DNA from 2 places in the Paraburkholderia sp. SEWSISQ10-3 4 genome. Region 1 is predicted to be linked to the other one. Evidence: predicted binding sites of a transcription regulator. Region 1 holds the regulator's gene; the other holds the start of a gene.
What was found. The regulator LexA, encoded in region 1, represses DNA repair genes until DNA is damaged. The targets are predictions, from matches to a motif close to ACTGTATNNNNATACAGT.
Positions count from the first base shown of each region.

Region 1 (11,263 bases):
CGGCGCGTTGCTTGAGGCGGGCATGCACGGGTTGCGCGTCGTTCACATAGCAGAAGAGCGTCTCGCCACTGATCTCGGTGCGCTCGACAAGCGGCGCCAGTTCGTCGCGCAACGCAACCGGATCGGGTCCGAAGATTTCGATCACATCACAGCCGATCTCCGAAGCGATCAATGCACGCGGCGCGCCTTCGGCGATCTTGCGGCCTTCCTCGATCACGCACAGGCGATGGCACAGCCGTTCAGCCTCCTCCATGAAGTGCGTGGTCAACAGAATGGTCTTGCCGCGCGCGAGCAGCGAGCGCAGCCGTTCCCAGATCAGGTGGCGTGCTTGCGGATCGAGGCCGGTGGTCGGTTCGTCCATGATCAGCACGTCGGGGTCGTTGACGAGCGCGCGAGCCAGCGTCAGGCGCCGCTTCATGCCGCCAGACAGTTCGCTCACACGTGCATCCGCCTTGCTCTCGAGACGCGCGAATTCGAGCAGCGACGGCACCATCGCGCGGCATTGCGAGGCGCTTAGACCGAAGTAGCGGCCGAACATCAGCAGGTTTTCGCGGACTGTGAAATCGGGATCGAGATTGTCGAACTGCGGCACAACGCCGACACGCGCTCGGGCCACGCGCGCGCGGCCGGGAATCGGTTCGCCGCACAGGCGGATCGTGCCGGCATCCGGTGCAGCGATGCCGAGCAGCATGCGCAACGTGGTGGTCTTGCCCGCGCCATTCGGGCCGAGCAGACCGAAACATTCGCCGGCGTTGACATGAAACGACAGTCCGTCGACGACCGTCTTATCGCCGTAGCTTTTTTTAACCTGATGGAATTCAATGGCGGCTGCAGACATGGATCGATCGAGGCTCCGGGAAAAGACGCAAATGGCCGGCAAGGCCGCTCATTCTATGGCATCGGCAGCGAGGAATTGATCGCCACCGGATGCGCCGGTGGCGTTTCTTGCGCTGCGGCAAAAGCTCAGGAGTGACCCAAACCCAGCCCAAACCCGCCACAAATCCAGCACGCACCTATTTAGGGCGCACTTAGCGTTTTCCATCCCTTGCAACCTGAATTGCGGCGCACCATGATTCATTCAGACCGCGTTCCTCGCGGATGGGAGAAAAATCATGGCGAGCTACCAGAAAATCCTGCTGTGCTACGACGGCTCGCGCGAAGGCCGCAAAGCGTTACGTTGCGGCGCCGACCTGGCGTTGGATCTGAAGGCGGAAACGCACTTACTATCAGTGGTCGACATGCGCTCGAGCATTGCGCAAAGCGCGGGCCTGCTGACCGATGTGGCATGCGGCAGCTTCGAAAAAACAGCACGCGACATCCTGCAGGAAGGGGTGGACTGGCTCACCGAGCGCGGTGTGACCGCGCAAGGGCATTTTGCGTTTGGCCATCCGATCGACGAGATCGCCAATCTCGCTAACGAATTGCATGTCGACCTCGTGGTGGTCGGCCATCGTTGCCGCACCGGCCTGTCGCGATGGTGGATGGGCGCGGGCAATACTCCGCTGCTCGACCGGGTCTCTTGCAGCATTCTGGTGGCGTGCTCTTCCGCGCAGGAGCAGCAGCAAGCAGCGGCGGCCTGACACAAGGCGGGGCAAAGCACGTGGACCGGGCTGAATGAGTTGAATGATCTTAGTGAGCCACGTGACCGAACAGTCGCCGCGTTCGCGGCGATCGCTTCGGCCAAACCGCGATTCGCTCATACGCTCAAATCGATAGCGACCGCTGGGTGATCACTCGTTCAGATTGACCGCAGCCAGCTTCCATGTGAACAAACCTTCGCGCCGCAAGATCGCCGAGTAACGCGCGTCACCGGCACCATGCTGATAGCTGACGACGAACTCATTAAGGCTGCGGTAGCCCGCCGTGGTTTGCGGCGGTTGGGGTGGCGTGGCGCTGTTTCCATTATTGCCCGCAGCAGGAGGCGCCGGTTCGGGCGCCGCCGCCGGTGCGGTCGGCGGATTTCCGGCGCCAGCCGGAACAGGAGGGCGCTCACCCGGGTTGCCGCGCGGCGGCATCCCATTCAGCAATGCCGCGACGCCGTCGGGTGTTGCATAAGCGTCGACCAGCGGGCCGATCAAGGCCACGCCGATCATCGCGCCAATCGCCGCGAGCGGATTGCCATTGCCTTGGACGTCGAGCCGGCGCGTCAACAGGCCGGTGACCTGCTGCTTCAGGCTCTCGCGCAACGCGGGAAAATCGACGTATTCATTGACGGTTTGTGCATCACGTGCATCCGCCGCGCGTTTGAGGGTATTCAGCGCCATGTAAGGCGACGCGTAACAGAACCCCAACGCGGCAATCACCACAATCACAATCAAGGTGACGATCAGTGGCCGGGCGGCGCTGCGTTTCGTGCGTGTTGAAACTGCCATCGAGTGGGACTCTCCATCAGGTGTGATCTAACGTGGACCGCGACCACGCAAAAACGATCCCAGGCGATGCGATATCCGAGAGGGCGCGGCTAGGTGAACGACCTTACGCCGGGTGTCGCGCGTCGTACAGCCGCAATGGAATGCGGTGCACGCGCAATGCAGCTTATGACTCGAACACCGCGCCGTGCACGTTGGCTTCATCTGCGATGCAACGATCGATCATGCGGCACACGGCGTCTACCGTGCCGACCATGATCAGCCGCGACGGTCCGTGATACACGCGCACCGGCGCACGACGCGCGGGTTCAGCCGTATTCAGCCCCGAATTCAACGACACGCGAGCAAAAGCCGGCAACGAGGACGGCAAGCCCAGTACGCCGACGGGCGCGTCGAACAGCGATAGCGATGGAGAACTGGCCGGGGACGCCTCGATCAGCGAACACGGCACCAGCTTGCGCAGATGACGCAAACGACCGAACTGGCGAAAAGGCAGCAGGCGGGCAAGGCGTTCCATGAGTCTCTCCAGGCGATTCAACGTTGGGGCAGCTTTGGGTTTGGCGTACAAGTGGGCGGTTAGAACTCGCCCGGGCGGATCAGCCCGACGGCGATGCCCTCGAGCGCAAATTCCGCGCTGCCGGTTTCAACGAAGATGTTGTCGTAATCGGGGTTCTCGGCAATCAGCTCGATACCGTTCGGGCGGCGCTTCAAGCGCTTGACCGTCACGTCGTCGCCAAGCCGCGCGATGATGATCTGACCGTCTTTGGCTTCGCTTTTCTTCTGCACCGCGAGCAGGTCGCCGTCGAAGATGCCTGCGTCGCGCATGGACAGCCCGCGCACCTTCAGCAGGTAGTCCGGCTTGCTCGAGAACAGCGCCGGGTCGCAGGCGTAGTGCTGCGAGATATGTTCCTGCGCGAGGATCGGGCTACCCGCTGCAACCCGGCCGATCAGCGGCAACGACAGTTGCATGATGCTGGCGTGCGGCAGCGTGAACTGGTACGGCGAATCTTCGGATCCGCCCAGCAGGCGAATGCCGCGCGATGCGCCGGCTGCCAGTTCGATCACGCCCTTGCGGGCGAGGGCGCGCAGATGCTCTTCTGCCGAATTGGCCGAGCTGAAACCCAGCTCGGCGGCGATCTCCGCGCGGGTGGGCGGAAAGCCGGTGCGTTCGATGGCCCGGCGGATCAGATCGAAAACCTGCTGCTGTCGTGCGGTGAGTTTGGTCATGGCGCCACTGTATGTATGAACAGGTGCCTGTATTTTTATACAGTATTCCGCGCAATTCAAGCTTTACTTTAAGTTCGCGGCCCGGGGTGGCGTTCCAGCGTCGTAAATAGACGCTCCAACACCCGTTTTCGTGCCGCAACGCCTTATCCGGCCGTCATTACCACTTTTGCGTATTAAAGAATGAAGAAACATTATTTTTAATGATGAAAGCTCTTCGATAGACTGCCCTTCGAGTTGGCGCTCATGTGCACGTGACCGCGACGCAAAACAACACCACACGCTGTTTCAGCGGACTACAACGCGGAGAAAGTTGGCATGAACCATCAGGGCACGGGGCTGGCAGGCAAGACCAGAAAACTTATCGCGGCGCTCGCATTCGGCGCAGTCGGTACGATCGCCGCGGTCGGCGTCACGGCGCCGGCACATGCAGCCGACACGACGCTGCTGAACGTGTCGTACGACCCGACACGTGAGTTGTACCAGGACGTCAACCAGGCATTCGGCAAGGAATGGAAGGCGAAAACGGGCGAGACGGTCACCTTCAAGCAGTCGCACGGCGGCTCGGGTGCGCAAGCACGCTCGGTGCTGGACGGTTTGCAGGCGGACGTCGTGACCCTGGCGCTTGCCTATGACATCGACGCGCTGGCCAACAAGGGTCTGCTCGACAAGGGCTGGCAAAAGCGTTTGCCGGACAACGCCTCGCCGTACACGTCGACGATCGTGTTTCTGGTGCGCAAGGGCAACCCGAAGCACATCAAGGATTGGGACGATCTGATCAAACCGGGTGTGTCGATCGTCACGCCGAATCCGAAGACCTCGGGAGGCGCGCGCTGGAACTACCTGGCCGCGTGGGCCTATGCTGAACATCAGCCGGGCGGCAACGACCAGAAGGCGAAGGAATTCGTCGGCAAGCTCTATAAGAATGCCGGCGTGCTGGATTCGGGCGCGCGTGGCGCGACCACCAGCTTCGTGCAACGCGGTATCGGCGACGTGCTGATTGCGTGGGAAAACGAGGCGTTCCTCTCGCTGAAGGAATTCGGTCCGGAGAAGTTTGAAATCGTCGTGCCGTCGGTGAGCATTCTGGCCGAGCCGCCGGTTGCGGTGGTGGACAAGGTGGTCGACAAGCACGGCACACGCAAGGTGGCGGAAGCGTATCTGAACTTCCTGTACAGCGAGGAAGGTCAGGAAATCGCCGCGAAGAACTTCTACCGTCCGCGTTCGAACAAGGTGCCGGCCGAGCTGACGTCGAAGTTTCCGAAGCTGAAGTTGTACACGGTGGACGATTCGTTCGGCGGCTGGGCGAACGCGCAGAAGACGCACTTTGCCGACGGCGGTGTGTTCGATTCGATCTACTCGCCGCAGTAACGGGTAGTCAACCGGACGAGATGCGCAGTTAGACGCCGCAGTTGAACGCGTAGTCACACTTCGCCAGAAAGCGCGCCCGCGAGGCGCGCTTTTTGGCCAGCCAGGCGGCCGGAAAAAGAGCCGCCGGCCTCAACCCTGAAAGAGTACTGAGCATGACGACGTTGACCTTCCGAAAACCGAGCGCGTTGCCCGGTTTTGGCCTGACACTCGGCATCACGGTGGCTTATCTGAGCCTCGTGGTGCTGATTCCGCTTGCGGCGACCTTTCTCAAGACCGCGACGCTCGACTGGCCTCAGTTCGTGCGCGCGGTCAGCTCGCCGCGCGTGCTCGCGTCGTATCGCCTGACGTTTTTCTCGGCCCTTGGCGGCGCGCTGATCAACGCGGTGTTCGGCTTTCTGGTCGCTTGGGTGCTGGTGCGTTATACCTTCCCGTTCAAGCGTATCGTCGACGCGGTGGTCGATCTGCCGTTCGCTTTGCCGACTTCCGTGGCCGGTATTTCGCTTGCGGCGGTGTATGCGAGCAACGGTTGGATCGGACAGTTTCTCGAACCGCTCGGTATCAAGATCGCTTTCACGCCGGCCGGTGTGCTGATCGCGCTGACCTTTATCGGTTTGCCGTTCGTCGTGCGGACCGTGCAGCCGGTGCTCGAAGAGTTCGAGCGCGAACAGGAAGAGGCGGCTGCGTGCCTTGGCGCGTCGCGTTGGCTGACGTTTCGGCGCGTGGTGTTGCCTGCGGTGTTTCCGGCTTTGCTCACGGGTTTCGCGCTGGCGTTCGCGCGGGCGCTCGGCGAATACGGCTCGGTGATTTTCATTGCCGGTAACGTGCCGATGAAATCGGAAATCACCTCGCTGCTGATCATTACCAAACTCGAACAATACGATTATGCCGGCGCCACCGCGATTGCGGTCGTGATGCTGGTGGTGTCGTTCCTGATGCTCTTGTTGATCAATACGCTGCAGTGGTATCTGCAGCGCCGCACGGGCCGTGGCGGCGCAGGCCCGGCGCCTGCCGCCGCGAGTGTGGCGGCGATCGGTGTCGGCGGAGGTGTGCAATGAGCCGCAACTCTCTGAATGGCGCGGATGCCGCGACTGTCGCCGTGGCGCCGCGCGCGCCGCTCAATATCGCGCGCCGGCCCGATCCGGTTACTGAACCCCCCATCGTGCGCTGGATTCTGACCGGTATCGCGTTGCTGTTTCTCGCGCTGTTTCTCGTCGTGCCGCTCGTCGCCGTGTTCTATCAGGCCTTGAGCAAGGGCATCGGCTTCTATCTGGAATCGCTGGTCGATCCGGATGCGTTGTCGGCCATCAAGCTCACCGTGATCACCGCTGCGATTGCCGTGCCGCTGAATCTTGTGTTCGGCCTCGCGGCGTCATGGTGTATCGCCAAGTTCGAGTTCCGTGGCAAGGCCTTGCTGACCACGTTGATCGATCTGCCGTTCTCGGTCTCGCCGGTGATCTCCGGTTTGATCTACGTGTTGATGTTCGGCGCGCAGGGCTGGTTCGGCCCGTGGCTGCAGGATCACAACGTGCAGATCATCTTCGCGGTGCCGGGCATCGTGCTGGCGACGATCTTCGTCACGTTCCCGTTCGTCGCGCGTGAACTGATTCCGCTGATGCAGGCGCAAGGCAACGACGAAGAAGAGGCCGCGCATGTACTCGGCGCATCGGGTTGGCAGATCTTCCGGCGCGTCACGCTGCCGAACGTGAAATGGGGCCTGCTGTACGGCGTGATTCTGTGTAACGCGCGGGCGATGGGCGAGTTCGGCGCGGTGTCGGTGGTGTCCGGCCACATTCGCGGCCAGACCGACACCATGCCGCTGCACGTCGAAATTCTCTATAACGAATACAACTTCTCGGCGGCGTTTGCCGTGGCGTCGGTGCTGGCCTTGCTCGCACTCGTCACGCTCGGCCTGAAGCTGCTCGCCGAGCGCCATATGTCGGCGGAACTGTCGGCCGCGCGCGATGTGCCGGCGTATGCAGGGCCGGTCACGCCGCCGTCCGCTTCACAGTCTGCTTCACAGTCCGTCAATGCAACGCATGCATCGCATCAACACGCGCTCAAGCAAGGAGAGCTGTAATGGGTATCACCGTTCGTAACCTGCAAAAGCGCTTTGGCGATTTCGTCGCGCTCGATAACGTATCGCTCGACTTTCCCCCGGGCGAACTGGTTGCGCTGCTCGGGCCTTCGGGTTGTGGCAAGACCACCTTGCTGCGTGTGATTGCCGGCCTCGAATACGCGGATGCGGGCCAGGTCGTGCTGCAAGGCCAGGACGTGGCGACGGTTGGTGCGCGCGAGCGTGAAGTCGGCTTTGTATTCCAGCATTACGCACTGTTCCGTCATATGACGGTGTTCGAGAACGTGGCGTTCGGCTTGCGTGTGAAGCCCCGCAAGGAACGGCCTTCGGAAGCAGTGATTCGCGAGAAGGTGCATGAACTGCTGAAGCTCGTGCAACTCGACTGGCTCGCACAACGCTACCCGTCGGAACTGTCGGGTGGTCAACGGCAGCGGATTGCGTTGGCGCGTGCGCTCGCTGTCGAGCCGAAGGTCCTGCTGCTCGACGAACCGTTCGGCGCGCTGGACGCGAAGGTGCGCAAGGAGTTGCGCAGCTGGCTGCGTCGTTTGCATGACGATCTGCATATCTCGACGATCTTCGTCACGCACGATCAGGAAGAGGCGCTCGAAGTGGCCGACCGTATCGTCGTGTTGAATCGTGGGCATGTGGAGCAGGTGGGCAGTCCGCAGGACGTGTACGACCATCCGCAAACTTCGTTCGTCTACGAGTTTCTCGGCGCGGCGAACCGTCTGCATGGCAACGTGGATGCAAGCGGCTTCGTGGTCGACGGCGCGGCGTTGCCGGTCGCGATCACGGCCGGTTTCAGCGGACCGGCGTTCGCCTATGTACGTCCGCACGATCTGCAGTTGTATCCGCAAGCGTCCGGCCATCGCGAAGGCATTGTGGTCGACGTGCGGCGCGTGGTGACGCTCGGCGGCTCGGTGCGTGTGGAACTGGCGGGCCGCGAAGGCAATGTGCTCGAGGCTGAACTCGATCGCGAATCGTGGCGCGATCTGCAACTGTCGATAGGCGACGGCGTGACGGCAGTGCCGCGCGCCTTGCGCGTATTTCCGGCGCAATAGGCGGCGCCACGAGCATCAACACAGGCAGCGCAACAACACTCGGCGTTTCAATCAAACTCTAATAACTCAACTCTGGCTCAACCGGAGACATACAGATGAACTTTCAGCAATTGCGCTTTGTGCGCGAGGCCGTGCGTCAGAACATGAATCTGACTGAGGTGGCGAACGTGTTGTACACGTCGCAGTCGGGTGTGTCGAAACAGATCAAGGATCTGGAAGACGAACTCGGCGTCGATATTTTCATCCGGCGCGGCAAGCGTCTGACGGGCCTCACCGAGCCGGGCAAGGCGGTGCATCAGTTGATCGAGCGGATGTTGCTCGATGCGGAGAATCTGCGCCGCGTCGCGCGTCAATATGCCGATCAGGACAGCGGCCACCTGGTCGTGGCGACGACTCACACCCAGGCGCGTTACGCGCTGCCGAAGGTGATCCGTCAATTCACCGAGGTGTTCCCGAAGGTGCATCTGGCGCTGCGCCAGGGCAGCCCGCAGCAGATTGCGCAGATGATCATCAACGGCGAAGCGGACATCGGCATTTCGACGGAAGCGCTCGACCGCTTCCCCGATATCGTCACGTTCCCGTGCTATTCGTGGCATCACGTCGTGGTCGTACCGAAGGGGCATCCGCTGGTGGGCCGCGAAAACCTGACGCTCGACGAGATTGCCGAATTCCCGATCGTCACGTACGACCAGGACTTCACGGGCCGCTCGCACATCGATCAGGCGTTCGCGAAAGCGGGTGCGTTGCCTGACGTCGTGTTGACCGCCATCGATGCCGACGTGATCAAGACGTACGTCGAACTTGGCATGGGCATCGGCGTGGTTGCCGCGATGGCCTACGATCCGAAACGCGACACGGAACTGGTCGCGCTGGATACGCAGCATCTGTTCGAAGCGAGCACGACGCGGGTCGGCCTGCGCAAGGGCGCGTTCCTGCGCGCATACGCGTACCGGCTGATCGAAATGTTCGCGCCGCAGTTGAATGAAGCGGAAATCGCCGCACAGTTGCGCGAAGCGGTTTGAGGGATGCGCCGGATCGTTGCGGTTCGGCGCACGGCACGCAAGGCGCCGCGTGAATTCATTGCGGCGCCAAACGTGCGATCTTCAAGCGGGCTGTAGCCGGCCTTGATGTAAACGCCGCGCAAACGCGTGGCGCACGGAGCGCCGGCCTCATCCAGCTCCGAAACGAACGGGTATCCGTTTTTTCACGCATGGCGGCGCGCGGCGCATCGCTTACAATCGCCGCCATGAATACTTTGACTTCTTCCTCCGCCACGCCTTCAGGCGAAGGCGCTACGCCGCTGCTGCCGCGCATCGCCGTGCTGGCGACCGGCGGCACGATCGCCGGCGCGGCCGCGGACGCCACTAATACATCGGGCTACCAGGCCGGCGTGGTCGGCGTCGAGCAATTGCTGGCCGTGGTGCCGGCCTTGTCCACGGTGGCGCGCATCGCGCCCGAGCAGATTGCCAGCGTCGACAGTAAAGACATGGAAATGTCATTGTGGACCACGCTCGCACAACGTATCAACACGCTGCTCGCCGACGATGACGTCGACGGCGTGGTGGTCACACATGGCACCGATACACTCGAAGAAACCGCCTATCTGCTTCATCTGACGATCAAGTCGGACAAGCCGGTCGTGCTGACCGCCGCCATGCGCCCGGCGTCGGCGCTGTCCGCCGATGGTCCGCTGAATCTGCTGAACGCAGTGACGGTTGCGGCGCACGCGGGTTCGCGCGGGCAGGGCGTGCTGGTGGCGTTCAACAACAAGATTCACAGCGCACGCGACGTGGTCAAGACGAGCACGTATGCAGTCGATGCCTTCCAGTCTCCGGATATCGGCGCGCTCGGCTGGGTGCAGGACGGTCGCGTCGAATTCCAGCGCAGCGTGGTGCGTCCGCATACGCTCGCAACCGAATTCGTGATCGGCGCGAAGTGGCCGCATGTGGAGATCGTCGTGAGCTACGCGGGCGTTTCGCGCATTGCCGTGGACGCGTTGGTTGCTGCGGGTGTGCGCGGTATCGTCGTGGCGGGCACGGGTAACGGCTCGATTCACGCCTCGGTGCAGCAGGCGCTGGCCGATGCCGCTTCGCAAGGCGTCGTGGTGGTGCGTGCGTCGCGCGTGGGTTCAGGGCATGTGATGCGCAACGGAGCGGCCGCCGACGATGCACTTGGTTTCGTCAGCGCAGGTTCGCTGAATCCGTACAAGGCACGCGTGCTGCTGATGCTGGCATTGGCCGCGGGCGGCACAGGGCCGGTTGCGTTGCAGAAGACTTTCGATACGTACTGATTGATTTAACGCGCGCGGCCCGGTTCGAAGTCAGAACCGTGTCCCGCACATGAAGCTTGAATGACAACGCGGCGCCCAGGTCATTGACCGGAGCGCCGCGTTGTCGTTACAGCTTAACGTTGATCGCTATCGCCGGAAACAGGCGGCGCAGGCAAGCATTTAGGACGCCAGATCCGGAGGCAACTTCCCGCCGTTCGCCGCCAGCGCTAGCATCACCTGTTTGTGCAGCCAGATGTTCATGCTTGCCGAATCGTTCGTGTCGCCGCTGTACTTCAGTTCCTGGGCGAGTTGCTTACGATGCTCGAGGCTGCTGTCGACGCCGAGCGCTTTCAACGTGTCGACGATCGACGTGCGCCAGTTCAACGTTTGCCCGCTCTCACTCACGAACTGGTCCATGACGACCGCGACGTCGACGTCAGTCAGCGGTGGCGGTGCCGGCGCAGCGTCTGGTGCGGCAGCTTGTGCCGCTGCCGGATCCGGTGTCGGCTCAACCGCAGGCGCAGGCTGGTCGGGCTTCGCTTTGCCGAAGAGCTTGTTTACGATGTCACCAAAAATGCTCATGCTGAATCCTTTGCAGAGGGGTTACCGGCGCAAGCACATTCCGCTCACGGGTTGAACTCTGGTTGCGAATCGGGCGAATGAAACGGAGCACATGTGCCGCGATGATCGGCAAGCCGCACGTGAACGCTGATACGCGCGCAACCAGACTCAACGAGTGTAGGAGAAAAGCGGGGAGGGATGTGTCAAAAAAGGTCGTGCCGCGGGCGCGGAGTTGCAAGCAAATGCAAGCGGACTTGCGAGCACACGTGCGAGGAGACCTGCATTGAGAGGTACTGGCAGGCGGCATGCATGATGCAGCCGCTGCGAGAGATTGGCG
Region 1 covers NZ_JALPRI010000004.1:460,620-471,882, reverse strand. Annotated here, with positions in the region: gene nodI (nodulation factor ABC transporter ATP-binding protein NodI) at 1-838, opposite strand, end outside; gene M0D68_RS13300 (universal stress protein) at 1,113-1,580, shown strand; gene M0D68_RS13295 (DUF2939 domain-containing protein) at 1,731-2,372, opposite strand; gene M0D68_RS13290 (hypothetical protein) at 2,536-2,886, opposite strand; gene lexA (transcriptional repressor LexA) at 2,946-3,596, opposite strand; gene M0D68_RS13280 (sulfate ABC transporter substrate-binding protein) at 3,912-4,961, shown strand; gene cysT (sulfate ABC transporter permease subunit CysT) at 5,114-6,016, shown strand; gene cysW (sulfate ABC transporter permease subunit CysW) at 6,013-7,038, shown strand; gene M0D68_RS13265 (sulfate/molybdate ABC transporter ATP-binding protein) at 7,038-8,096, shown strand; gene M0D68_RS13260 (CysB family HTH-type transcriptional regulator) at 8,192-9,118, shown strand; gene M0D68_RS13255 (asparaginase) at 9,343-10,386, shown strand; gene M0D68_RS13250 (DUF3597 domain-containing protein) at 10,546-10,947, opposite strand.

Region 2 (11,263 bases), on a different contig from region 1:
CGAAGTCGTAGCCACGCCCGGGATCGCTCGAACGGCCGTGGCCGCGGCGGTCATAAGCGATGCAGCGGCAGCCGAGGCGCGATAGCGGCTCCATCTGATACGACCACATGTCGGAATTCAGCGTCCAGCCGGACAGGAACACGAGCGGCGCGCCTTGCCCCCAATCGCGGTAGAAAAGGCGCGTGTGATCGGCGGTGCGGATCGTGTTGGGCTCGTCGGTGAGATACGGTGCGGTCGCGTTCATGGAAGTCTCCTTACCTTGGGTCGGAATCGTTGTGCCGTGCCGCCACTTTGCCTGGCGGGTGTAGGCAGGTCGATTACCTGGGAGGTAAAGAGATGGGCTTGCGAGCCAGAGATGAGCGGCTCATTGCGCTTGCTTATTGCACCTGCCACCAGCGCGGCAACAGCCGCCGCACTTCCGGCCGCCGATACCGGTCGTCGATCAGATGCACCACCCCTTGATCCTGCTCCGTGCGAATCACGCGGCCGGCGGCCTGCACGACCTTCTGCAAGCCCGGATACAGATACATGTAGTCGTAGCCGTTGCCGAACTTCGCGTCCATCGTGCGGCGCATCTGCTCGTTCACGTCGTTCATCTGCGGCAAGCCGAGCGTCGCGATGAAGGCGCCAATCAGCTGCTGCCCAACCAGATCGATACCCTCGGAGAACGCGCCCCCTAGCACCGCGAAGCCGACGCCCTGGTTCATGGTGCGAAAGCGCGCTAGGAACGCGTCGCGCGCGGCCTCGTCCATGCCCTGTTCCTGTGCCCATACCGGCAGTTCCGGATGACGCGAGCGCATCAAGCTCATCACCTGTTGCAGATACTCGAAGCTGCTCAGGAAGCCGAGATAATTGCCCGGCTGCGCGGCGTACTGCTTGGCGATCAGATCGACGATGGGCAGGAGCGAGCGTTCGCGATCACGCCAGCGCGTGGATACGTTGCCGGCCACACGCACCTGCAACTGTTCGGCGCGAAACGGCCCTTCGACCTCGAGCCAGTTCGTCCGCTCCGGCAAACCCAGCGTGTCGCGATAGAAATGATGCGGGTTGAGCGTGCCCGAAAACATCACCGTGGTCCGCGCGGCAGCATAACGCCCTGCGAGGAACGGCGCCGGGATCACGTTGCGCACGCACAGCATGCTGCTGCTTTTGTCGCGCGGCGCGTAGCGATCCGTGGTGAGCGTGATGTCGAAAATCGAATGCTCGCCGAATTGCTCCGCCAGCGCGACGAAATGCATGGCGTCGAAGAAAAATCGCAGCGAGGCTTCGTCGATGGAAAGCGGCGCTTCGGCGAGTTGATCCGTCACCGCGCCGATCAGATTCTGTGCAGCCGAAAGCAGTTTGCCTGGCACATCAGCGTAGACCTGATACGTGTCGGTCTGGGCCCGCTTCACAGCATTCCACTCGCGCTGAAGCCGATCAAGCGGCTTCTTCAACGTCGCAGGCGCGGTTTTACGGGCGAGCCGGAACGCCGCCTGGTCGAGCGACGCGCTGTACATGCGCCGTGCCCGCTCGAGCAGGTTGTGCGCCTCGTCGACCAGCACGCCGACGCGCCACTGATTGATCTGCGTGAGCGCGTACAGCATCGCGCTGCTGTCGTAGTAGTAGTTGTAATCGCCGACCACCACGTCGGACCAGCGCGCCAGTTCCTGCGCGAGATAGTACGGGCAGACGTCGTGCCCGAGCGCCGCTTCGCGCACCGACGCCCGGTCGAGCCGCGGTCCGGCCAACGCCGCGCTGCGGGCCGCGTCGAGCCGGTCGTAGAAACCGCGGGCGAGCGGACAGGACTCGCCATTGCAGGCCTTGTCGGGATGCTCGCAGGCCTTGTCGCGCGCGACCAGTTCCAGGGTTCTCAGCGGCAAGCGCGCGGAAGTCGGCTCGGCGCTTCGATGGAGCGTTTCGATCGCATCGAGGGCAAGCGCGCGGCCCGGCGTCTTCGCGGTCAGGAAGAACACGCGGTCGATCTGATCCGACGCACACGCCTTGAGCAGCGGAAAAATCGTCGCCAGCGTCTTGCCGATGCCGGTCGGCGCCTGCGCCATCAAGGGCGTGCCGTCACGCGCAGCGCGATACACCGACACCGCCAGTTCGCGCTGACCACTTCGGAACTGGCCATGCGGAAACTGCAGCGCACTGAGCGCGGCATTGCGCGCGGCGCGGTGCGCCTCTTCCTGCACGGCCCAATCGAGAAAGCGCTCGCACTGCTCGACGAAGAAAATCTCCAGCTCACGCGCGGTGTGCGTTTCGGTCAGCAAGGTTTCCTTCTGACTGCCAACATCGAAATACACCAGTGCGACCGTCAATTCAGCGAGCGAACGGGTCTGGCACAACAGGTGCCCGTACACCAGCGCCTGCGCCCAATGCAGCGTGCGGTGATTGGCGGGCATCCGTTCGAGCGCGCCACGATGGGTCTTGATCTCTTCCAGCCGGTTCGACACCGGGTCGTAACCGTCGGCGCGGCCACGCACGGTCAAACCGCGATGCGTGCCGGTCAGCGTAATTTCGGCTTCGTAGCCGCTCGCGCGCCGCCCGGCGACCGTCACATGGCCGGCCATGCCCTCCAGCGAGGTGGGCGCGGGCGTGAAGCGCAGATCCAGATCGCCTCGCCGCGCAGTGAATTCGCACATCGCCCGGACGGCGACCACGTAGGTCACGGCGTGATCTCCGTCACGACTTCCGACGCGACGATCTCTTCATCGGCCCATCGCACGTCGAGCACGCGCACCGGCATGCCGTGCTGCGCGCAGTACGCGAGCCAGCGGATCTGGTTGTCCTGCAAGCGGTCGCCGGGGCCTTTCACTTCGATCAACTCGTAACGGCGCTCGGCCGGCCAGAACCGGATCAGGTCCGGCAGGCCCGAACGGTTGCCGCGGATGTCACGCAGCAAGCGCTCGAACCATAGTTTCAGATGCGCGGCAGGCAGGCAGTCGAGCGCCAACTCGACCAGTTCCTGCGTCAGCAAGCCCCAGAATACAAACGGCGATTGCAATCCCGCCTTGCTTTGCAGATGCCGCAGAATCGTCTCGCGATAGGCGCTGCTGTCGAGTTGCGCGAGACACGCGGCGAATTGCGCGGCGCGGCGCGCATGAAAATCCGGCGCATGCAGATCGGCCGGTCTGCGCTGGAACGGGTGAAAAAACGCGCCGGGCAGCGCCGCGAACACCGGCTCCCAGCACAGCAAGCCGAACAGCGAGTTGATCAGCGCGTTTTCGACGTAATGAACCGGCGCCGCGTCGCAAGTCAAATGATCGCGGGCGACGTATTCGACCGGTTGTGGCGCGTCTGGCCTCGGCAGAACCAGTGTGCTGCGCTCAACCGGGCGAGCTGCAGCCACACGCGCCACACGCTCGCCGCGCTTGCGCTGCAAACGCAGCAACATGCGCTCGATGCGCTGCGCTTCCTCTTCGCTTTCAGGTTTCGCAGCGGCTTGCAAAGCGAGGGCGAAGGCTTCGTCAAATCGCTCACTGCGTTCCAGCACTCGCAAGCGCCGATGGCGCGCGCCAGGCCACGCGCAGCGCTCATAGACAGCGAGCGCTGCGCGCCAGTTCTGTTGACGCTCACAATGCTGGCCGATACGAAACAGCAGTTTCGCGCGACGCGTTTCGAGCCACGGGTTTGAGGTTTCGATCGCAGCAATCGCGACGACGAGCTCGTCGATCGCCTCTGACTCCGCGTCACCCGCGGGGAGCCATTCGAGCGCTTCGCGGCATGCATGCAACGCAAGATAAACGTCGACGTCCTCGCGTTGCTGGAATGCGCGCGACGACGGCGCGAACGCAACCTTCTCGTACTGGAACACGCCGAGATCGGCAAGCACGAACTCCGACCAGTCCTGCTGCAGATTGCCGAAGAACATGAGGCGCAGACGCTCGCAAAGGGGCGCGATGGCGACGTGGAAGACGCGGTCGGTGGTCTGGGCGTGCCACGCGGACAACGGCTGCGCGGTGGCGCCTCGTTCGTCGCATTCGCCCTCACCCGCTCCTTCGCTTTCGTAAAACGGCCGCAGCGTTTCCAGCAGATCGGGTTTGCGCAAGCCTTTCGCGCCGGGAATCAACGCGATGGCGTCCGCCAAGATCAGCAGCAACTCGGGGCGCGTGGTGAGCGCGAACAGATCGTCGAGCGTCAGAACGGGTTCCGTGTCGACCCAACCGAGCATTGCCAAGGGTGCAACTGCCTGCAAAGGACAACCGATCTCGTCATAAGACAGGCGGCTGGCGCGGAACAGCGTGCCCTTGCGCATCAGCATGCGAACCAGCAACGCGCGCGAGGGCTGCGGCAAAGCGGCGAAATCGCGCAGGAAACCGTGTTCGTGCGCGTCCAGCAGATCGTCGTAACGCTCGGCGAGCCACGCCAGCGCACGCTCGAAGTTCAGCAGGTAATAAGGGACACCAGAACGGGGGTCCGACGGAGCATCTATCGCCACGGAGCGTTTACGAAACCTGTATGTTTATACAGTGATGATATCAAAATATAAGTACGCGTCGATACCCGCTCCGTATGCGCATGGAGAATCCGCTCACTGGTCCTCGTCGCCCGAAATCGCCTGGGCCGGCCCCGGCCAATCCAGAAAGCGCGTTTTCCTATATGTGGGCAGAATGTCACGCATATGATATAGATCGTTCTACAAAGACGGCAACGAAGCTGAGTTACGTCTGGTGTTAAGATTTTTTGAAACAAGCCCTAGTGAGAGCGTGATCTGCATGCGTGCAAGCAAACGACAACTTGTCGTCGATAAAGCCACCCAACTGTTTTCGATGCACGGTTTCCAGGCCGTCGGCGTGGACTGGATCATCGACGACTCCGGCGTTGCGCGAATGACGCTATACCGCCACTTTTCAGGCAAGGACGAATTGATCCGGGAGGTGCTGCTGCAACGCTATGCGCTGATCGTCGGCAGTATCGAAGCCCGTCTGCAGACGCTTGAGATTCCGGAGGAACGGGTCAAGGCAATTTTCGACTGGTATGGCGATTGGTTCGCGACGCCAGAATTCGCGGGTTGCCTGTTTGAACGCGCACTGGCGGAGTTTGGCACCGAGTACCCCAAGATCTCGGGCGTAGCCATCCAATATCGGACAAAGATGACCACCTGGATAGCGGAACTGCTGCAGGGTCTCATGCCGGCGTCTGAGGCAAAACGCCTTGGGGATGTCTTCATGATGTTGCTCGATGGGGCAACCGTCAACGCACGCGCGGCGAATGATCCCGGGCCGGCTTCGCAGGCTTGGGCTGCCGCCGAAGTTCTGCTGCGATCGGCCAAAGCCAAAGCGGCGTGAGCGGGAGCCCGCTCACGCGCTAGATTCCTCGCTGTGCCTGCGGGGCCTCCACCCACACCACTGTCAACGATCGCACCCCCTGCGCACCACGAATCAGCACGCCTTCGATATCCGCGGTGGCCGAAGGGCCGGTAACCAGCGCCGCATAGCGCGCATCGCGGAAGTCGTCGCGACGGTACACGTCCTGCAAGCCGTCGAGCAACTGCGCCGGATCGAGCAGCACCACCAGATGCTGCACGATGTACCCCAGCGAGTTGACCACATACTCGCGCTCGCTGAACCACACCGAGCCGGTTTCAGCCACGCCGAAGCGCCCCCGCACCACGCCCACCTCGATATCCTGCAACGACGCCGGTTCGGTTTCGGCCGTGATCGCGCGCGTGCCGGGCACTTCGGGCGTCGCCGACGCCACCGACGCCGCATCGCCGAACCGCTCACGGATCAGCGCAAGCACGTCACCCGCAGCCCGCGCTTCGACGCACGTGCCGCCCATCGCCTGCAATGCTGCCGTGAAGCGCGCCCGCAAGTCCCCGCCCGCCGAAGCGAACAGCGGCGCATCGGGCCGTGGACGCGCCGGCGGCTGCGCCTCACGCACCTTTGCCAGAAAAGCCTCACGCGTTGCCATCGCCACCTCCACGATTCTTCTTGTACCAGGCGTGGAAGGTCAGCTTCGGCGCCTCCGGCAACTCACGCTGCCGGCCCCAGATGTTGAGCGGGTTATACAGCACGAAATTCGGCAAACGCCGCAGCGCGCCGCCCATCGACGACACTGTCGCCCGATACAGCGTCGGACTCGCAAGCAGGCGCCCCGCCATCTTCAGCACTTCCTGCTTCACGAATGGCACCTCATGACGTTCTGCGATCACCGTTCGCCATTTGTAGATCTGCTCGTGAATATTGATCTTCACCGGACACACATTCGTGCAACTGCCGTTTAGCGTCGACGCGAACGGCAACGCGCTATAACGCTTCAGGTCGAAGGTCGGGTTGATGATTGCGCCGATCGGCCCCGAATACGTGCCGCCATACGACAAGCCGCCACTGCGCCGATACACCGGGCACGTGTTCATACACGCGCCGCAGCGAATGCATTTGAGCGAATACCAGAAATCCTCCATCGCCAGCCGCTCCGAGCGGCCATGATCGACGAGGATGAAGTGCATCTCGGCGCCCGGACGCGGCGCACGGAAATGCGAGGTGTACTGGGTAATCGGCGAACCGAGCGCGCTGCGCGACAGCATGCGGATAAATACGCCGAGGTCCGACACCTTTGGAATCAGCTTCTCGATACCGATCGACGCGATATGCAACGGCGGCACATTCGCCGACAGGTCGGCATTGCCCTCGTTCGTACACACGACCACCGTGCCCGTCTCCGCCACCGCGAAATTGCAGCCCGTCATGCCCGCCGTTTTCTCGCGCACGAAATACGGCCGCGTATTCATCCGCTGGCTTTCAGCGAGGTAGTGAATATCGCTGTTTTGCGGATCGGTGCCGATGGTTCGACCGAACAGTTCAGCCACATCGGCGCGTAGTTTATGGACCGCGGGCACCACCATATGGCTCGGGTCCTGATGATCGAGCTGCTGGATGCGCTCGCCGAGATCGGTCTCCATCACCGTGATGCCGCGCGGTTCGAGATACTCGCGCATCTTGCATTCGTCGGTGAGCATCGACTTGCTTTTGACGAGCGTGGTCATGCCGCGCTCGGACATGATCTGGTGGACCAGCGCATTGTGCTCTTCGGCGGTCGCGGCCCAATGCACCACGACGCCATTTGCTTCGGCCGCAGCGGCGAACTGTTCGAGATAGTCGGACAGATGCGACAGCGTGTGTTCCTTGATGCCCGATGCCAGTTCGCGCAGCGTCTGCCACTCCGGGATGCCGTGCGCCTGCGCATCGCGCTTCTCACGCAAATCCCATAGACGTTTGTCGTGAAACGCGACGTGCTCCGTCTTCCTGATGAAAGCGCCCGCGGCTTTCGCGTGATCGATGCGGCTCATGCGCGTGCTCCGTTGAGAACCTGCGCGATATGGATGAAGCGTGCGTCGGCTTTCATGCGTTCCGCGCAACCTTGCTGGTGCATCAGGCACGACATGTCGCCCGACACGATGTACTCCGCGCCCGCGTTGAGATGATCGCGAACCTTGTCCTGCCCCATGCGCACCGACACCGGCTCTTCGGTCACCGAGAACGTGCCGCCGAAACCGCAGCATTCGTCGGGCCGCGACGGTTTGACGAATTCGATGCCTTTCACACCTTCAAGCAAGGTGCGCGGTTTCGAAAACGGCAGCGCGGAGATCTCCGAGACCGACGCTTCCTTCAGATGCCGTAGCGCGCTGCAACTGTTATGCAGGCCGACGCGATGCGGAAACTCCGCCCACGGAAACTCACGCGCGCCGAGCACGTCATGCAGAAACTCGACGAGTTCGTAGGCGTTGGCGCGAACCTTTCTGACTTCATCAGTCTGCTCGAGCGCGGTCAGATGCTCGCGTACGTGATGAATGCAACTCGCCGACGGTCCGACGATGTAGTCGTAGCCGGCGAAGTTGCGCGCAAACACGCGCTCGGCGCCGGCTGCCTCGGTGTGCGCGCCGCTGTTGGCCATCGGCTGGCCGCAGCAGGTTTGCTCCTGCGGATAGTCGACCTCGATGCCGAAGCGTTCAAGCAATTCGAGCGTGGCGATCCCTACTTCGGGATAGAACGCGTCGATGAAGCACGGGATAAACAGGGCGACTTTCATAGGCTCATTTGAATGAAATGCGGCGGCCGCTGATTCACTTACTTTAGTGCGGAATCATGGCGGCGCAGGCATTTCCTGCCGGCAGCGTGTTCGCGGCCGGTCAGTAAGACTGGTATTGTTGGTCTGACCAAGAAATATAAGGAAGTCGCCGGGCGGTGTCAACCGCGAGAACGTTGATGAAGCAGACTGGACAGGCCTCAGCGCGGTTATGGGCGCACGCAACCCGCTGCCCGCGCGTGGGCAAAAGCGGTGGTCAGGAGGTCGGCAAATCAGGAAATGAGGCGTCGGCCAGAGGCCGGCAACTCAGGAAATCACGCTCGGCGACGGTCTCGCCGCGTCGTCCTTGTACATCTCGCGCACATAGGTCAGATGACGCTCGGCGGCCTTGCGCGCCTTTTGTGCGTCGCGGGCGATGACTGCGTCGTAGATGGCCTGATGCTGGCTCATCAACTGCTTTTCCATCGCGTCGTCGTAGTCGATCAGACGATGGTACTGGCGCATGCCTTCGCGAATCAGCGTATGGATGCCGTGCATCACATGCGCGAGCGCGATGTTATGTGTGGAGTCCGCGATGGCGAGATGAAACGCGGCATCCAGTTCCGCGAGATTCACACGGTCTTGCGACTGCGAACCGGCCTTCAATGCTTCGAACGCCTCGGTGATCTTCTGCAGATCGGCTGGCGTGGCGCGCTCGGCGGCATACACCGTCGAAATCGATTCGAGACCCTGGCGCAGTTCGAGAATATCGGCACTGGTGCGCGGATTTTGCAGTAGCAGTTCCGCGAGCGGCTTGGAGATGATCGGCGCGGTGACGTCGACGACCGTGAAGCCGCCCCGCCCCGACGTTTCAATATACCCGTCCGCTTCCAGCCTGATCAACGCTTCCCGCAACGACGGCCGCGACACCCCGAGCTGCGTGGCCAGATCGCGTTCGGCCGGCAAGCGGTCACCGGGCATTAGCGCGCCGTCCGAGATCAGTTGCTTGATCTGGTCGGACACCACGTCGGAAAGTCGTTTGCGCGTGAAGGACTGGATCGGGAGAAATGGCATGGGCGGCGCGGGGCGAATCCTGGTTGATCAAGTCTGGTTGGCGAAGCCGTGGACAACGGCATGGACGCGCCTTCGAACGGGGCGCCAAAGTGCAGGAATTATACCGTTCAACGACTTTCCGCTGCCCGCCAGGCTAGCTCGTGTCCGCTGCGTACGGCAGCGGCTTTCCTGTTCACAGCCTACACGTTCGTACGCACCGGCAATCCACCGACGAACGCAGCAATCCGTTCGCAAGCATCGATCAGGCTTGCCTCGTCGACCACAAAACCCAACCGCACAAAACCATTCGCGGTCTCGCCGAAGGCGCTAGCGTCGAGCAACGACACACCTTGCGCGCGAAACAGTTGCCAGGTGAAATCGACTGTATCGAGGCCCGTGCCGCTGACGTCGACCATCATGAACATGCCGGCTTCCGGCAACAGGCAACGCAAGCCCGGCACGCGGTGCAGGCGCTCGAACACGACATCGCGGCGGCGCCGGTAAATCTCGCGCATCTCGGCGACGATCGGCGCCTTGTTCTGCAGCGCGGTCAATGCAGCCTGCTGGATGAAACCTGGCAAGCCATACAGCATTGCCAAGGCGAGCCGCCCCATATGCTCGATCAGCGTGGCGGGCCCGATCGCCCAACCCACGCGCCAGCCCGCCATGGCATGCGATTTCGACAGACTGCCGAGCGTCACCGTGCGCTCCGCCATACCTGGCAACGCGGCGATGCTCACGTGCTCACGCTCGAACGTGAGATCGGCATAGACCTCGTCGGAGAGCACCCACAGATCGTGCTCGCACGCGATCCGCGCGATGCGCTCCAGATCGGCGCGTGGCATCACCACGCCGGTCGGATTACACGGTGTCGCGAAGAAAATGGCTTGGGTGCGCGGTGTGATGGCCGCTTCGAGCGCGTCGCAGTCGAGGTGAAACGCCCGCGCCGGATCGACCGGCACCGGCACAAGCGTGGCGCCCGCGGCGCGCACGCAGGCTTCGTATGTGAGGTACATCGGCTCGGGGACGATCACTTCGTCGCCCGCTTCCAGCAGGCACAACGAGGTGGCGAACACGCCGTTCTGCGCCCCCGCAGTCAGGATCACGTTGGCCGCGCTTACGGCGCAACCCGTGGTGCGCGCATGGTCTTCGGCAATCGCCGCGCGCACCGGCTCACGCCCGGACACCGCGCTGTAATGCGTATCGCCGCTACGCAACGCCTCGATGGCGCGCTCGACGATCGGCGCGGGCGTCGCGAAATCGGGGTCGCCGACGCTCAGCACGATCACATCTTCGCCATTGGCGAGCGCCTGCTGAGCGACGCGATGGATTTCCCACGCCGAGGTACGCCTGCCCTGCAAACGCTCAACCAGATTCGAATACTTCATGGAACTCACCCCGTTTCGACTTGAGCCGCCAATGTAATGGGGCGCGTGCGAAACGTCCAGATACGAAAAAGCGCCACGCGAGCACTGAGACTCGCGTGGCGCTTCGCTGAAGCCCTGGCCCCGAAGGGCAACGCGTTTAAACCTGGCGACGCAATTCCGCCGGCGGCACTTTCATCAAGTGACGATATTTCGCCACGGTACGCCGTGCCACCAGTACACCCTGATCCGCGAGCATCTTCGCAAGCGTCACGTCCGACAGCGGATCGTGCGTGTTCTCCGCGGCGATCATTTCCTTGAGCAGCGCGCGCACGGCCGCGGCCGAACAGGTACCGCCGCTTTCTGTGCCGAGTTCGCGCGGGAAGAAGTGCTTGAACTCGAAAATACCGCGCGGCGTGGCCATATATTTGTTGCCGGTCGCACGCGAGATGGTGGATTCGTGCAAACCGAGTTCCTCGGCTACATCGCGCAGCACCATCGGCTTGAGCGCGATTTCACCGTACTGGAAGAAGGCTCGTTGATGCGCGACGATGCACTCGGCCACGCGTTGAATCGTATCGAAGCGCTGCTGCGCATTGCGGATCAGCCAGCGCGCTTCCTGCAATTGCTGCGCGAGCGGCGAGCGGCTGGCACCGGCCGACTGCGCGAACAGCTCGGCATACATGCGATGGATGCGGGCGCGCGGCTGCACGGCCGGGTTGATCGTCACCGCCCATTTGTTGCGCACCTGACGCACGATCACGTCCGGCACCACGTAGTTGTCTTCGGTACGGCCGTAGTTGTTGCCCGGCTTCGGATCGAGCTTGCGCACCAGCGCGCAGGCCACCCGCAGT
Region 2 covers NZ_JALPRI010000007.1:33,637-44,899, forward strand. Annotated here, with positions in the region: gene M0D68_RS16405 (alpha/beta fold hydrolase) at 1-244, opposite strand, end outside; gene M0D68_RS16410 (ATP-dependent DNA helicase) at 378-2,654, opposite strand; gene M0D68_RS16415 (VRR-NUC domain-containing protein) at 2,651-4,423, opposite strand; gene M0D68_RS16420 (TetR/AcrR family transcriptional regulator) at 4,701-5,273, shown strand; gene M0D68_RS16425 (LUD domain-containing protein) at 5,293-5,898, opposite strand; gene M0D68_RS16430 (lactate utilization protein B) at 5,885-7,276, opposite strand; gene M0D68_RS16435 ((Fe-S)-binding protein) at 7,273-8,016, opposite strand; gene M0D68_RS16440 (FadR/GntR family transcriptional regulator) at 8,320-9,066, opposite strand; gene M0D68_RS16445 (pyridoxal phosphate-dependent aminotransferase) at 9,246-10,433, opposite strand; gene M0D68_RS16450 (RNA polymerase factor sigma-54) at 10,570-11,263, opposite strand, start outside.
Region 2: a site for LexA is predicted at 4,439-4,456, ahead of M0D68_RS16415 (VRR-NUC domain-containing protein). Genes of this name have one in related genera too.